Regions from separate parts of the Brumicola blandensis genome, predicted to be linked through region 1. Evidence: predicted binding sites of a transcription regulator. Region 1 holds the regulator's gene; each other region holds the start of a gene.
The links. The regulator LexA, encoded in region 1, represses DNA repair genes until DNA is damaged. The targets are predictions, from matches to a motif close to TACTGTATNNNNATACAGTA.
Positions count from the first base shown of each region.

Region 2: a site for LexA is predicted at 2,237-2,256, ahead of recN (DNA repair protein RecN). Genes of this name have one in related genera too.
Region 3: a site for LexA is predicted at 1,735-1,754, ahead of dinB (DNA polymerase IV). Genes of this name have one in related genera too.

Region 1 covers NZ_JAVRIE010000006.1:150,075-155,731, forward strand. Annotated here, with positions in the region: gene RM544_RS14335 (cytochrome c oxidase assembly protein) at 1-386, opposite strand, end outside; gene ctaD (cytochrome c oxidase subunit I) at 498-2,123, opposite strand; gene coxB (cytochrome c oxidase subunit II) at 2,136-3,251, opposite strand; gene lexA (transcriptional repressor LexA) at 3,627-4,247, opposite strand; gene plsB (glycerol-3-phosphate 1-O-acyltransferase PlsB) at 4,410-5,657, shown strand, end outside.
Region 2 covers NZ_JAVRIE010000001.1:1,149,148-1,154,804, reverse strand. Annotated here, with positions in the region: gene RM544_RS05060 (outer membrane protein assembly factor BamE) at 1-340, opposite strand, end outside; gene recN (DNA repair protein RecN) at 540-2,213, opposite strand; gene RM544_RS05050 (anhydro-N-acetylmuramic acid kinase) at 2,318-3,550, opposite strand; gene nadK (NAD(+) kinase) at 3,550-4,425, opposite strand; gene RM544_RS05040 (3-hydroxybutyrate dehydrogenase) at 4,516-5,289, opposite strand; gene RM544_RS05035 (extracellular catalytic domain type 2 short-chain-length polyhydroxyalkanoate depolymerase) at 5,323-5,657, opposite strand, start outside.
Region 3 covers NZ_JAVRIE010000008.1:19,448-25,104, forward strand. Annotated here, with positions in the region: gene RM544_RS16635 (FAD:protein FMN transferase) at 1-492, shown strand, start outside; gene nqrM ((Na+)-NQR maturation NqrM) at 540-773, shown strand; gene RM544_RS16645 (type 2 periplasmic-binding domain-containing protein) at 802-1,569, opposite strand; gene dinB (DNA polymerase IV) at 1,783-2,835, shown strand; gene RM544_RS16655 (M17 family metallopeptidase) at 2,964-4,517, shown strand; gene RM544_RS16660 (DUF1653 domain-containing protein) at 4,527-4,751, shown strand; gene RM544_RS16665 (MBL fold metallo-hydrolase) at 4,965-5,657, shown strand, end outside.

The DNA of each region.
Region 1 (5,657 bases):
AAACACTCTGTTTTATTCACGTAGAGCGCAGCCGTACCAGGTGACACGGATGGAATTGCTTGAGCAATAATGTCGCGGTCTGATGGGTTTCGTACGTAAAATTCGACTTCACCCATTTCGCCAGGATGCACACGCACTACAGCTGTTTGTGCTTTGAACTCCCAAGGCATTCCAGAGTGGGTACGGGTAATAAACTCTACCTTAATAGTGCGCGATTCATCGATCACTACCGACTCATACACAGCCGCTTGATCCGATGGCTTACCGTTGATACCGGTTAAGTCACAGAACACATCGTATAGAGGCACTAATGCGAAGCTGAAACCCAACATACAAACAACAACTAATACCAAGCGCTTTACTGTTTTCGCATTTTCAGCTGCCATTTCAGCGCGCGTTTTGGGCGCCGTAGACGCATCAGCACTACTTGCTTCAGCGTCTCTAGCCGTGTCATTAAGCGATTTATCTTCAGGATTCATCGTCTCAACTACCGTTTCTTATTTCACTACCGGCGGCGTTTCAAACGTATGGTAAGGTGCAGGTGACGGGATTTCCCATTCTAAACCTTCAGCCCCTTCCCAAACTTGGTCGCTAACAGGCTCACCTTGTTTCTTACATGCCTTGATAAGCAATACTAAGAAAATAAGCTGAGATAATCCGAAGGCGAAACCACCGATACTGATCCACTTATTGAAATCTGCGAATTGAAGCGCATAGTCAGGAATACGACGAGGCATACCTGCTAGACCCACAAAATGCATAGGGAAAAACAACACGTTTACAGAAATTAGTGAGCACCAGAAATGCCACTTAGCTAAAGTCACGTCAAACATCTTACCCGTCCATTTCGGTAGCCAATAATAGACAGCCGCCATGATAGAGAAGACCGCACCTGTAACCAGTACGTAATGGAAGTGAGCAACAACAAAGTAGGTATCGTGATACTGGAAGTCGACAGGTGTAATGGCCAACATCAAGCCAGACAAGCCGCCAATCGTAAACAGCACGATAAAGGCAATAGCAAACATCATTGGCACTTCAAACGTTAATGAGCCGCGCCACATTGTCGCTACCCAGTTAAAGACTTTCACGCCTGTAGGCACCGATATCAACATGGTCGCGAACATGAAGAACATTTCCGCGGCCACTGGCATTCCGGTGGTAAACATGTGATGCGCCCAAACGATGAACGAAAGAAGCGCGATCGAAGCGGTTGCATACACCATAGAGGCGTAACCAAAAAGTTTTTTACGCGAAAAGGTAGGCACAATCGCGGAGATGATACCGAAAGCAGGTAGAATCATAATGTATACTTCTGGGTGACCAAAGAACCAGAAAATATGCTGGAACATCACTGGGTCACCACCACCGGCAGCGTCAAAGAAGCTTGTTCCGAAGTATTTGTCGGTCAGTACCATCGTAACCGCACCGGCTAAGACTGGCATAACAGCAATAAGTAAAAACGCCGTAATCAACCACGTCCATACGAACAGCGGCATCTTCATGTACGTCATGCCTGGAGCACGCATATTTAAGATGGTAACGACAACGTTAATCGCGCCCATGATTGAGGAAATACCCATAATATGCACAGAGAACACAAACAAGGCAGTGCTGTCGTTACTATATTGAGTAGATAAAGGCGCATAGAAGGTCCAACCGAAGCCAGGGCCACCGCCTTCCATAAATAGCGATGAAAGCAGAATTAAAAAGGCAAATGGCAGTATCCAGAAGCTCCAGTTATTCATGCGAGGTAAAGCCATATCCGGCGCACCTATCATCATTGGTACCAACCAGTTTGCAAGGCCGGTAAAGGCAGGCATAACTGCACCAAAGACCATAATTAACCCATGCACTGTTGTCATTTGGTTGAAGAAATCAGGTGAAACAATTTGCTGTCCTGGTTGGAAGAGCTCTGCGCGAATAACCATCGCCATTGCACCACCCACGAGGAACATAATGAATGCGAACCACAAATACAATGTACCTATGTCTTTGTGGTTAGTCGTAAACAACCAACGGGTTATCCCTGTTGGAATATGATGCTCATGATGATGGTCGTCGTGTGCGCCATCACTAGCAGCGTGAGTGTCTTGGCTATCTTTAACTGTATCTGTACTCATCGTGATGACCTCCTATTGACCGTTTATCACAGCGTTGACGTCTTTAGCTTGCACCATGTCGCCAGTGTTGTTGCCCCAAGCATTACGCTCGTAAGTCACTACCGCCGCAATCTCAGACATACTCAACTGCTTACCAAACGCAGGCATGTTGTTTTTGCCGTTGATGATGTAATCAATGTGCGCTGGAATGTTTTGCTTCTCTAATGCAATCGCGCTGCCTTTCAAAGCAGGGAATGTGGGTGGAAGACCTTCACCGTTTGGTTGGTGGCAAGCGACACAGGCAATGTTGTAAACCTTCTCACCTTGGGTCATTAGCTCTTCCATACTCATATTCATCGCAAGTAAACGTTGTTCTTCTTCTTTTGCACGTATGGCAGCTAACTCTTGCTCTTTTATCCACGCGTCGTATTCTGCCGGCTCTTTTGCAATGACTACCACCGGCATAAAGCCATGGTCTTTTCCGCATAGCTCTGCACATGCACCACGGTAAATACCAGGTTCGTTAACATTCGCCCATGCTTCATTGATAAAACCAGGGTTAGCATCTTTCTTAATTGCAAAATCAGGCACAAACCATGAATGAATTACATCATCTGAAGTAATTAGGAATCTCACTTTTTTGCCCGTAGGGATGACTAAAGGTCGGTCAACTTCAAGAAGATAATTTTCACCTTTAGGAAACTTATTTTGAATTTGCTCTCGCTGAGTGGCCAGCAAAGAAAAGAATTCAACATCTGGGTTTTCTTGGTACTTGTAATGCCACTTCCACTGGGAGCCAGTGACTAGTATAGTAATATCTGCTTCGCTGGTATCCTCCATCGCCATTAAGGTTTTCGCCGCGGGCCAAGCCATAGCAATAAGGATAATGAAAGGGATTACTGTCCAAAGCACCTCAACCTTTACATTCTCGTGAAAGTTCGCTGGCTTAGCGCCCACTGACTTGCGATGAACTATCATGGAATAGAACATAACGCCGAATACCAAGGCACCAATGACTACACAAATCCAGAACATTAGCATATGTAAATCATATACTTGTGCACTGATATCGGTAACGCCTTCGCGTAAGTTAATATCTGATCGTTCCGCAGCAGTCGTCGCGATTGCCGGATTGCTAAGCGCCAGCATAGCGCCTACTAGCAACGTTGAAATTCGCTTCACTCTGATACTCCTTTGCATAACAACATTAGAGCGCTCAATTTTTACACTCCAATGTAAAGGTTTTGTTATTATTTTTAATGATATGTAAATCAATGCCTAATGATTAAACAAAGTCCCTACTTAGTCTAGTGTTTTTTTGCAATTTGAATGAATATGGTTATTCCCTATTTGCTTAATGCGCAATAAATAAACAATAAAGAATTGATAAGTAACTCAAGCAGAGACGGAATTAATGAAGAGGGAAGAAGCGATTGATTTATTTAAAAAAACCCAAGAACCGGCTGAAAGCGGTGCTTGGGTTAGTTGGGTATATGTCGAGTAGAAAGAAGAGTTAACTCATGTTTACATCCAATCAGAGTTACGAATAACACCAACTGCAATACCTTCTATATTGAATGGTTGTGAAGCTAAATCGACTTTAATCGGTGAGAAAGCGTCGTTTTCTGCATGTAGTAGTACTTGGCTTCCGCGTTTTTCAAACCGTTTTACCGTAACATCCTCATCAACACGAGCGACGACAACCTGACCGTTATGAATATCAGTTGTTCTGTGAACCGCTAATATATCGCCGTCGAGAATACCGATGTCTTTCATACTCATGCCATCGACTCTAAGCAAAAAGTCGGCGCTTGGCTTGAACAAATCTGGGTCGACTTTGTAATGACACTCTACATGTTCTGTTGCTAGGATGGGTTCACCCGCTGCAACACGACCAATTAACGGTAAACCTTCTTCCACTTCATCTTCAAGTGCACAATTCAGTTTAATACCGCGCGAAGTACCCGGCATAATTTCAATCACGCCTTTTTTCGCCAGTGCTTTTAGATGCTCTTCCGCTGCGTTAGCAGATTTAAAGCCTAAATTTCGTGCAATTTCTGCGCGAGTTGGGGGCATACCCGTGTCGATCATGGTGCTTTTGATTAGGTCGAGCACTTCTTGTTGTCTTGGAGTTAGTGGACGCATAAACAGCCTGTTTTTCTATACAGTTAGGTGTAAGTATATACAGGATCGAATAAATGGCAATCATCAATTTGTCTTTTGTTACGTTTGTTTTTCAAGGAATTAATATAAATTATCGCTGTCATGTTATTATTGTCAGGTTAATTTTTATATTAGGAAGAATACATGAGTGGCGTACGCGCTTTTTTGCGAAAGCTTTTTACACTGCCAATTCGCTGGCTAATTTCAGTGAAGAGTGTGCCTACTAACATCGAGTCAGAGCTCGGTATTGATAAAAAGAAGCCCCTTTTATACTTAATTCAAACTGAATCGATTACCGATTTAGTTGCCTTGCAATTGTCAGCTGCAGGCTTAGGTTTACCCAATCCCATATCGCCCATAGGGTTCTTAGGTGAGGAGCATAAGCGCTGCTATTATATCAATCGTCCTCAAAGCCTATTTTCCCGAAAAGTAAAGAAAACATCTATTGAAGACGTATTTACAAAAATGTTTCTATTACATAGAGAAAATCCCGAACTAGACTTGCAGGTTGTGCCTGTATCAATATCTTGGGGTCGCTCAGCAGGCAAAGAGTCCTCCGGATTCGCGCAATTACTTGCTGATAGAGCATCGCCAAGCTGGTTACGAAAGCTATTCATTTTACTATTCTTAGGTCGTGACAACATCGTTAGTTACAGTAAAGCTGTGTCCACTAAACAGATGGCCCAATTACATGGCTCTAACCAAAAGATATCTCAGAAGCTAGTACGAGTAGCGAGGACTCACTTTCAGCGAAAACGTCAAGCAATGTCAGGCCCAACGCTTTTAGAACGCTCGACTCTATACAATTCACTTCTCGGTGCCGACTCTATTCAATTGGCCATGCAAGAAGAAGTCAGACAAAAAAACATCAGCCCTGATGAAGCAAAGAAAAAAGCCTTAGCTTATATTGATGAAGTTGCGGCCGACTATCGCGAAGGTCTCATTCGTATAGGCGATAGAGTGCTTGGGCGTATCTGGAATAAAATATATAACGGCATACATGTCGGACACGCTCATCGCGTGCGAGAACTGGCTCAAAACGGCCACGAGATCATTTATGTACCGTGTCATCGCTCACATATGGATTACCTATTATTAACCTATGTTATTTATCATGAGGGCCTAGTGACTCCGCATATCGCTGCAGGTATTAATCTAAACTTTTGGCCAGTGGGTAAGATATTTAGACGTTGTGGTGCGTTTTTTCTACGTCGCAGTTTTGCCGGTAACAAACTCTATACCGCTGTGTTTAGAGAATACCTAGAATTGCTATTTAACAAAGGCTATTCAGTTAAGTACTACCCGGAGGGCGGGCGCTCGAGAACAGGTCGCTTGCTACCACCAAAGACCGGCATGCTTGCAATGACCTTACAAGCCGCCTTAAAAGGTATC
Region 2 (5,657 bases), on a different contig from region 1:
TATTAAACTCTTCTGACAATTCAAAGTCGCCTACCACTTCAACTAACTTGTCACCCTCAAAGCGGATAATCAGCTCTTTCTTGAAGTCTTCACCACGTTTGCTCATGCCACGTTTCATTTCGTAAACATAATACCAAGTATCAAGATCAAACGAATCTTCTACTACAGGGTGCCCAAGTACATAAATAACTTGCTCTTTGGTCATACTGATACGCAGTTTTTGTACGTCGCGGTCGTCCAGATAATTGCCCTGAGGGATATCTATACGATATATCCAGTTTTTACACGCTGTTGTTGAAAAAACTATCGTTAAGATGATGAGGATGTGCGTTAACTTCATTTATTTGTCCGAGTTTGTGTTGCTAAACCACGCCATTGCGTAAAATTTAATCTGTACTATTAAGTGAGATAGGAATTACCTCGTTTCTACTGAGGGCAGATGCTACCCACTAAACTGAGACCATTCAACTCTTAATTAGTTCTATTTTGCTTTCGTCCTGGAGGTTTGGGGTATTTTGTGTCCTAAACCAAAGCTGGAACTACAATTTAAGCAAGTCTTTTGCATTGGCGATTGCTGTATCGGTCAATTTATCACCGGCTAGCAAGCGGGCGATTTCGTTAACTCTTTCTGGCTCAGACAGCTTCAACATTCTCGTTTCTGTGGAGTCTCCATCGCTGAGCTTTGTCACAAAAACTTGGTTATGTCCATGTGCGGCAACTTGCGGTAAGTGAGTGACGCACATGACTTGTGATACTTCACCAAGCTTGCGTAGCAAGCGACCGACAATAGACGCTGTTGGACCGCTGATACCAGTATCTACTTCATCGAATATCATCGTAGGGATATTGTTACCGCTAGCAGTAATGACTTGTATTGCTAGACCGATTCGAGATAACTCACCCCCTGAGACGACTTTATCTAATGCATCAGCTGCCTGACCAGGGTTAGTGGAGACCTTTATTTGCACATGGTCACGACCATTCGCACTCGGTGCCTGCTCAATACTATGGTTAACGTCAATGCTTACCTTAGCGTGAGGCATATTCATTTCGCTAATATAAGCTTGAATTTTACCTGCTAATACACTTGCGTGCTTGGTACGTGACTCACAAAGAAGCTCTGCTTGTTGATTGTATTCATTGAATAGCGCTTCACATTCTATGACCAATTCCGACAAGCTGTCTTCATCCTTTAGCAAACTGGCGTATTCATTCGCCAGCTCCATATGCTTAGCGTACAGGTTTTCAGGAGAGACATAGTGTTTGCGAGCGAGATCCATTGCTTGGCTGTATCGCTGTTCAACTTGCTGCATGCGCATTGGATCGATTTCTAATTGTTCGCTATATTGCCTTAATTCTTGTGCTGCCTCGTCTACTTGTATTGCTGCCTCGGAGAGAACATCAACAATGGGTGATAGCTGCGAGTCATGTTCTTGCATCTCAGACAGGTTATTTATACACGAACGAATGGCTGATAAAGCATTAAACTCATCGCCTTCATATAACTGGTGAAAGCTCAATTGAGCTTGTTCAAGTAGAGTTTGGCTATTGCTCAAGCGCTTATGCTCTATTTCTAGTTCGCTAAATTCATTTTCTTCAATGCTAAATTCATCAAGCTCTGCAACTTGGTACTCTAGTAGGTTTTTACGATCATTACGTTGTTGTTGCTCAGCTTGTAACTGATTCAACTCGGCCTGTTTCGACTTTAAGCTATGAAAGGCTGTCGACACTGACGATAATAAGTTTGTGTGTTCGGAAAAGGTATCTAAAAGACGACGTTGATTGTCAACTTTGAGAAGTTGCTGATGTGCATTCTGACCATGAATAGCGACTAGATACTGGCCTAAGGCTTTCAGCTGGTTTAATGATACAGCGATACCGTTTACAAATGCCTTTGATCGGCCTTCTTGGTTGATTACACGGCGTATAAAGCATTCATTAGGGTTATCTTCTTGTTCTAGCTCGTGTTCCGATAACCATGCTTTGGCTAGTGGAACCTTGGCAATATCAAAATGCGCGATTATTTCTGCTTTCTCTGCACCTTTGCGAACACTAGATGCATCGGCTCTATCGCCCAGACATAAACTAAGCGCGTCAATAGCGATAGACTTACCTGCGCCGGTTTCACCTGTAATTGCGGTCAACCCATGTGCAACATCAACTTGAATTTGTTTTACTACGGCGAAATTTTTGACAGAAATATGCGCTAACATTGTATTTTTTCCGATTATGAGTGCACTGTTAATATATACAGTGTTTTGCTGTATGTAAAGAATGGTTTTGTGTGAAAGTAAAAAAAGAAATGATTAGGTAAGCCCTAGTCTGGTAGAGAAATTTTGCCCATACTTACAACAGGTCGATTATTCGCGATATTGTTCGCTGTATCACCTGTACCAAAGCTAGTAGGCTTACCGGAAACACATTCATTCGCCAGCAGGGCAAAGAGTATGGCCTCTTTAGCGTCTCCATCTAGCCCCAGCTCGTCGGTAGTATGCAGTGTTTGACCGAGCAGGGTTTTTAGGTTGTCGCATAGCAATGGGTTGTGCGCGCCACCGCCACTCAGATAAACCTCGACGGGGCGGTCTAATTTTTCGATGTGGCTAGCAATACACCAAGCACTGAAGTAATTTAGTGTTGCGAGCAAATCTTCCAATGGGAGTTCTGTTAAGTCATGATTGGCTTGAATGGTTGATAACCATGCCAAATTAAATAGTTCAGGACCCGTGGTTTTAGGCAAAGGGGCGCAAACATAGGGTTCTTTGCATAGTAGTGCGAACAGGGCTTTATTGACTTTGCCAGTGCGCGCGAGTCTCGCATCTCGGTCAAAAGCTTCGCCAAGAGCTTGCTGCACAAGAGCATCCATTAATGTGTTACCCGGCCCTATATCAGAACAAACAGTATCTGAAAACGCACTATTGGCGGGTAAAAACGTGAAGTTAGCAATGCCACCGATATTGACTAAGCATCGGTTCTCACGTTTGTCTGCAAGTAACAAGTAATCTCCATACATTGCCAACGGCGCACCTTCACCTCCGTGAGCAATGTGTTTTTGCCGAAAGTCACTGAGGGTTATTATCCCTGTTAGGGAGGCAATATGGTCACCATCTCCTAGCTGTAGTGTGCTGTTGCAAGGCGAATGAGAGGGGACATTGGATATGTGGCCCTCAATACTGGTTAGTGACAAAGGACGGTGATAAACGGTTTGCCCATGACTGGCAATTAAATCGATATCATCGCGTTGGAATTCATGTTTACGCAAGAATTGGTTTACCATTGCAGCATGTTCACGTGCAATGTAGGCATTTAACCAACAAATAAGGTCATGTTTTACTGCTTGCTTTGCGAATACTTGAGATACTGCTGATCTAAACTCTGAAGAATAAGCTTGGGTCTCGAATGCCAATAAAGATATTTGGGTGTCTCTGCCGCTTCCAGAACAAGAACAAAGCGCTATGTCTAAGCCGTCGAGGGATGTTCCGCTCATCAGGCCAATAATCAGTCGTTCGTTCTTTCTTGATAGCTCATACAGTGCTTGAATACGATCTTGCATTAGTAAAGCTTACTGCCCCAATTAAGCTTTGTTCTCAGCACATTAAAGTAGTTGTAATCTAAAGGGTGCACTAAGTTTAGCTTGTTTGGATTCTTTCTAATTCGCACTTCGTCACCGGGCTTCAAGGAAATCACGATATGACTGTCACAACTCACTTGTAAATTGTCGGTATTCACATTTGACACTTTCAGTGTGATTTCGCTTTTCGCATCAACAACGATCGGTCGACTGCTGAGTGTATGAGGAAACATCGGAACGAGAGTGAGTGCATCAAGTTGTGGCATCAATATAGGACCACCACCGGATAAGGAGTAAGCCGTTGAACCTGTTGGAGTAGCGCAAATAATACCATCGGAGCGCTGACTAAATACGAACTGATTGTCGACGTATAACTCAAATTCCATCATATGAGCCACTTTTTCGTGATGCAGAACTATCTCATTGACGGCAGCGTTAGTTTCTTGATGTTTATCTTCTCTGAAGACGTTTGCTTCTAACAAAAAGCGCTCTTCGCGGTGCACTTTACCTTCAAAAATATTGGCGATTTGACGGGTAATATCTTCTGGGTTGATATCAGTCAGAAAGCCTAAATTACCACGGTTAACGCCAACAACATCTGTATCGAATTGAGCGAGTATACGAGCAGCACCGAGCATATAACCATCACCGCCTACAACAATCGCTAACTCAGCTCGCTCTCCTAAGGTTTCTAAAGCGCAAACCTCTAACGAGCGATCATCGAGTTCTTCTTTAATGCGTGCTTCTACTAAAATCGTGCAATTACGTTCTTTTAACTCAGTCACCAAAGCATTAAGACTGACGCGGCTACCTTCGTGGTCTGTTTTCCCTATTAGGCCAACGGTTGTATAGCTCATATTTCAGTTTCTCACTTAACGCGGCGAATATGTGCTAACTTTCACTTAAATGTGAGGCAGTTGCAAGCGTATTGTGCTGATAATTGGTATTTATCGAGCCGTCCAACCGCCGTCTAATATGATTGTTTGCGCCGTCATATTTTTTGCGGCTGGAGAAATCAAGAATGACGCGGTTTGTGCTAACTCTTCAATTTCAATAAACGCTTTTTTAGGCATAGGCTCGAGCATGATTTTCTCAACGACATCCTGTTCGGACATGTTGTTCTCCTTTGCTTGTGCCGAAATCTGCTGTTCAACTAAAGGCGTTTTAACATAAGCAGGGCAGAGCGTATTAATCGTCACATCAACGTCACCCGTTTCAAGTGCCACTGTTTTTGCAAACCCTAGTAAACCGTGTTTGGCAGCAACATAGGCTGACTTGAATGGAGAGGCGATGACTGAATGAATTGACCCAACATTGATGATTCGACCAAAGTTTTGTTCGCGCATATGAGGTAGAAAGGCTTGAGTCAAAAGCGCTGGGCCAACCAACATAACATTAATGAGCAACTGCCACTTATCTGCTGGGAAATCCTCTAATTTGCTGACATGTTGAATACCTGCGTTATTAACTAACACATCTATCTTAAGTGGTGCCAGGCTTGCAGGCAGGGAGGCCACTTGTGCGGCATTGCACACATCTACTGCAATAGCTTGTGCTGACAATCCCTTTGCGCTTAGCTTCTCAGCAGCATTGCTAGCCGCAGTATCATTAATATCAGCAATGACGATATGGTGACCTTCGCCAGCCAAATGTTCGGCAATACCAAAGCCGATTCCACTTGCACCACCGGTTACAAATATATTGAGTTGTTTACTTTCCATGGGCTTTCCTATTAAATTTATAAATGATAAGTCTTATTGAGGCTTCAAAATGATATCGTCAATGCGCTCAACGAGACTCTTGATAGCTTGAATTTGTTGCCCTTCCTTATTTGCATACTCTGAACCTGTATAACCCCACCAATCCCAGCATGATTGTGGGTTCAGAGGCATAAACATAGATTTCTTAGTTTGAGGATAAAGCACTACGATATCGTTACTTAGGGCCCATTCATTTAAGCCTGATTGCATCGCATACTGGTCTTGGACTGTTTCAGCGTTTTGGTTGCAACCGTGAAAGCTAACATGTAACTGACAGGCTTTTGCATCAAGGCACTGTGGAGGTACAAACACATAACCACTCTCAGCAA
Region 3 (5,657 bases), on a different contig from region 1:
AAGGGCTATGGTGTCGATGTTGTAGCTGATATACTAGAGACAAACGATATTGATAATTATTTGGTCGAAATTGGCGGTGAAATGCGAGTTGCTGGCCAGAAAAAGAATGGTGCTTCATGGCGTGTGGCAGTAGAAAAGCCCATAAGCACGCAGCGAGAAGCTCAGAAGATATTCAGTATTGGTAATAATGCGATTGCCACATCAGGTGATTACCGGATTTATTTTGAGTATGACGGCAAGCGTTATAGTCATTTAATAGATCCAAACACCGGTTATCCAATTACACATAACTTAGTATCGGTTACTGTGGTTCATCCGTCCTCTATGACAGCAGACGGTTTAGCAACGGCCCTAAATGTAATGGGGCCAGAGAAGGCGAAAGTCTTAGCAGAACGAAATAACTTATCGGTGTTCATGGTCTTAAAAGAAGGTGAAGAGTTTGTTGAGTATTCCTCGCCGAGCTTTGAAGCACTGATACAAAATCAACAATAGCGACGCTTTAATAAACGTCACTAATTAGATAATTAATCGAGGTCAATTTGAGTACTTTCATTTTAGCATTTGGATTTTTCCTGCTGATGGTATTAGCCATGGCAGTTGGATACATTCTACAAAAGAAAACGATTGCTGGTAGTTGTGGTGGACTTGGCGCTTTAGGTATTTCTAAAGCCTGTGATTGTCCAGAACCGTGCGATAGAAAAAAAGCTCGTATGGAACGAGAAGAAAAACGACAGGAAAAAATTAAAGAGTGGCAAAACAATAAGATTTTGTAGGAGCAGCATTGAGAGGGTGAAGAAAACCTTATGGATGAATGATAGCTATCACTTGACTAATAAAGTGTTGGTCCGCTAATGCTTTCTCATCAATCCGATTAAAGGCTGCTACCAGTGAGTCATGGTGAGGAGACGACTTGCTAATTGCATAGTGCGTTGGCACTGAGGTGAGATACTCTATTTGTACAATCTGCTCATATGAGGTTCTGGTTTCACTATCTAATTGATTTAGAAAGTGTATATAGGGGTTCTCATAAGATAAAAGGTGAGATGTGCGGCCATTTAAAAACAAATTTGTGGCGTTGTCCGCATTTGGCACGTCAACAAATTTATACCCCTGTTCCTCCATCTTACGTCTCTGACCTTCATAATCATAACCCCTAATTGAAGCCACTGTTTTACTGCTACTTTGCTCATTTTTCGAATAAAGATTAAGTTTGAGTTTGTCGAAGGGGATTTTGGTAAATGAGACTTTATCTTTTAAGGCATTGGTTGACTTGATATTAACAGTAAGGTCAATTTTACCTTCTTCAATACTCCGATACACTCGAGCCGGTGCTGCACAAAAAGGTTTAACTTTAAAGTTATCGCTTAAAAGAAGAGTTTGGGTAATGTCAAAGCCCGAGCCAAAACATTGCCCTGTTTCTTCATCTATTGTGCTGTAAGGTGCAAAGCCCGTTAGGCCTAGCACTATTGTGGTAGGGTCATTATCTGCTGGCTTTGCGGCCAATTGTGCAGACAACACTATGTATGTATTGAGTGATAACAACAGGATAAGGGTGAATCTAAAAAGCACTTAACTCTCCTAAAGGCACTTTTAGATAGTAGCATAAGTTTAATGAAAAATGATATGTACATATTTTCAGCAAATGAGGCGCTCTAAAATCGACCTCCTTGCTTATTTACAAACCTTACCTAGGACCTTTGCTTTTAGTAATGGTTTTTCTTCTAAATTGTTATAAACTGTTTATTTATACAGTTGTTAATGAAGTTGATGCAAGCCACAATAATGAGAAAGTTTATTCATATTGATATGGATTGTTTTTACGCTGCAGTGGAAATGCGTGACAATCCTGAGCTCCGCAATATACCCATCGCTATTGGCGGCAGTGCTGATCGACGAGGTGTGGTGTCGACTTGTAATTATCAAGCCAGAGAATTTGGTGTCCGGTCTGCAATGGCTACCGCAACTGCCTTACGCTTATGCCCGAATTTAACCTTAGTAAAAGGCAGAATGTCGGTGTACAAAGAAGTATCCGATCAAATAAAAGCTATTTACCTGCGCTACACGGATGAAATCGAACCACTCTCCTTAGATGAAGCCTTTCTCGATGTAACAGACTCTGAGTTGTTTAACGGCAGCGCGACTTACATTGCCGAAGATATCCGCCGAGCGATTGAACAAGAAATCGGATTGACGGCATCCGCCGGTGTTGCACCTATCAAATTTGTGGCAAAAGTAGCTAGTGATGAAAACAAACCGAACGGTATCTGTGTGATCGCACCCGACCAGCTTGACGAGTTTGTAAAAGCGCTACCGCTAAAAAAAATCCCCGGAGTTGGCAAGGTAACCTTAGAAAAGCTGAATAAATTGGGTCTATACAAGTGTGAAGATATCCGTACTTTTCCTATCGAAAAGCTGCACAAGCACTTTGGGAAGTTTGGCGCGTCTCTTTGGAAGAGAGCTCACGCTATTGATGAACGGCGTTTATCTACGAATAGGAAGCGCAAGTCGATTGGTGTTGAACGAACACTTGATCAAGATCTGACCAGTCTTGAAGAATGTCAGGCCGTCGTCAGCAAACTTTTACCTACCTTGATGGAACGCATCAACGCCAAACAAAGAGCGCCAGTAAAATCTTTAGGTGTCAAACTTAAGTTCAGTGACTTTCAGCAAACAACAGTAGAGCAACAAGGCCTTATCGTCGATGAGCAAACATTATTCAATTTGGTGTCTAAAGCATTTCTGCGTGGGGAAGGAAAAAACGTCCGATTAGTCGGTATTCACGTATCTCTTACAGACATACTCAATACAGATCAGATGTCGTTGCCCTTGCTTTAAGCTAATTGCAATGTTACATATGCACCAAAATAAGTGCGCTATATGGCGTGCACTAACGTGTGCGAATGCATATGAACTTACAAGATGTGTAAGTAATAAACGCGCCTAATCATCCAACGGAGATTTCCATGCCTTTTCCAAAAGCAGTGTTAGAAACGAGCACAACTGGCTTAACAGATAACTATGATGCTTTTATTCTGTTGAGCAATACCTTTTCTAGTCAGTTCTACTCAGATTTGTCAGGTGCTATCCAACTTCACCAACGTTTAGACAAACGAGTAGGTGAACAGGCTGTACTCATTCCTAATCAGAGCGTTCCTGGAAATCGAGTCATACACGTGCCATCAGGTGCTTTAGATCGTGACTATGATGATGTTCGACAAATATTTGATGCGGCTAAGAATGTCGCTCAGACCCTTATAGACTCGGGTATTCGTAAACCCTTGCTTGAAGTGAATCTGCATGGCTTAAATGCGCCTATGCAAGCTACTTACGTCAATGCGATTGAAGCTGCATTTCTTGGGCTTTGCCAAGGCTTATGGCAGCCTTTGGAGGCTCGACAGGCGCTTGGAGAGAACGAAGTCGAACCACTTCAAGAACTCGGTATTTTGCATTCTGATCCTGATTTTGATGTTTCTCGCTTAAATGCCATTGAGGCAGGCAAACGAGTAGCCAGGGATCTCTGTGGTACAGAGCCTGAGCGTATGGCTCCTCCAGGCTTTGCTGACTATTGCTTGGAGGCATTCAAGGATTCTAACGTTGAAGTCTCAGTCATCTCAGATCATGAAGCAATATTAAAGGATTACCCATTATTGCATGCGGTTGCCAGAGCGTCGATTGAGGTGGAACGTCATCGTCCTAGAATTATTCGCATGGTTTACCAGGGCGAAGGCGAAATTAACAAAACTCTCTTGTTTGCTGGTAAAGGGATTACTTTTGATACCGGTGGCGCAGACCTGAAAGTTAACGGCCATATGGCAGGCATGAGTCGTGATAAAGGCGGCGCCGCGGGTGTTGCTGGCTTCATGAAAACAGTTTCATTGCTCGCACCAAAAGGGCTGAAAGTGATTGTTGAAATCGGTGCTGTTAGAAATAGTATTGGTGCCGAGGCCTTTATACCGGATGAAATTATCACTTCTCATGCTGGTATTCGAGTGCGAGTAGGTAATACTGATGCTGAAGGGCGTATGTTGCTAGCAGATCTACTTTCACACTTACGTGAAGATGCTAAAGATGCTGTTAATCCTGAGTTATTTTCAGTGGCTACTTTAACCGGCCACGCTGCTATTGCCTTTGGTCCCTATACCGCATTAGTCGAAAATAAACCTGCTCGCGCATTAGGCGTTGCTAAATCGCTCTTCGAGCAGGGCGAATTATGCGCGGATCCAGTTGAACCCTCACTTTCTCGACGAGAAGACTTTAATTTTGTTAAGCCTCGCACCAAAGCTGATGATGTGCTGTCGTCAAATAATGCGCCATCTGTTACGACGGTCAGAGGACATCAATTCCCGATGGCATTCTTAAGCATTGCCTCCGGTCTTGATCAACATGAGGCAAATAGCACACTTCCATTGCCATATACACACGTTGATATAGCCGGTAGTGGTGTGGAAAATCTTGATTGGCAACACGGTAAGCCAACAGCAGCTCCGGTCAACGTGTTTGTAAACACTTACTTGTAGGCTAATAGAATGAACATTAGCCAGAAAGAAATTAAGCCGGGTAAGTACAAACATTATAAGGGAAAAGACTACCAAGTAATGGGTGTCGCCCAGCACTCCGAGGACGGCAGTTATGTTGTAGTATACAAACCTTTATATGGTGAACAAAGCCTTTGGGTGAGACCTTTGGAGATGTTTGCTGAGGATGTCATGATCGAGGGTGAGCCTATTCCTCGTTTTGCTTTTGTTGAATAACGTGATTACTTAAATAGATGAGATTTTTTTAGATTTAAGCAGGTCTTCTGATTGTTTAGACTATACTTCTGAAAAAAGCGCTGTTCAAAATTGATCTTAATACTGTAGATTTCGAATCTACTGTGTCGCTAGAACAAGCGTAATTACACTATGTAGTGAAAGATACAATTAGATAATACGAACATAAAACAAAAGAAATCAAGGGAACACAAGATGAAAAATTTAAGCTTGAAAGCGCTCTTCGCTTTATCAATTGGCGGCTTACTTAGCGCAAGTGCTATCGGCCAAGGGCGTTTTGATGATGTTGAAGTCAAATCTGAACCGGTAGCTGGAGCAGTTCACATGCTAGTGGGCGCTGGCGGAAATATCGGTGTTTCGGCAGGGGCTGATGGTCTCTTAATTGTTGATGACCAGTATGCTGACTTAGCCGAAAAGATCGCAGCGAGCTTGGCTGATATTAGTAAAGAGCAAACGCGTTATGTAATCAATACGCACTTTCATGGCGATCACACAGGTTCAAATGCTTTTTTCAAAACTCATAAAAAAGCGACTATTTTTGCCCATGAAAATGTGCGAGTTCGCTTAGCGGCAGGTGAAGATGCGGATCCAGCGAGCTTACCAGTGGTTACTTATGAAAAAGGTGTTAAGTTTCATATGAACGGTGAGACCATTCACGTTTTTCACCTAGCTAACGCTCACACCGATGGTGATAGTGCCGTTTGGTTTGAAGAGCCAGATGTTTTGCATACTGGTGACTTATTCTTTAAAGATTGGTTCCCGTTTGTTGATTTAAACTCAGGAGGCTCTGTACCTGGTTATATTAGCGCCGTTGAGACCTTACTAGGTATGATTGACAACGACACGAAGATTATCCCTGGTCACGGTGCTATGGCGAACAAAGCGGAC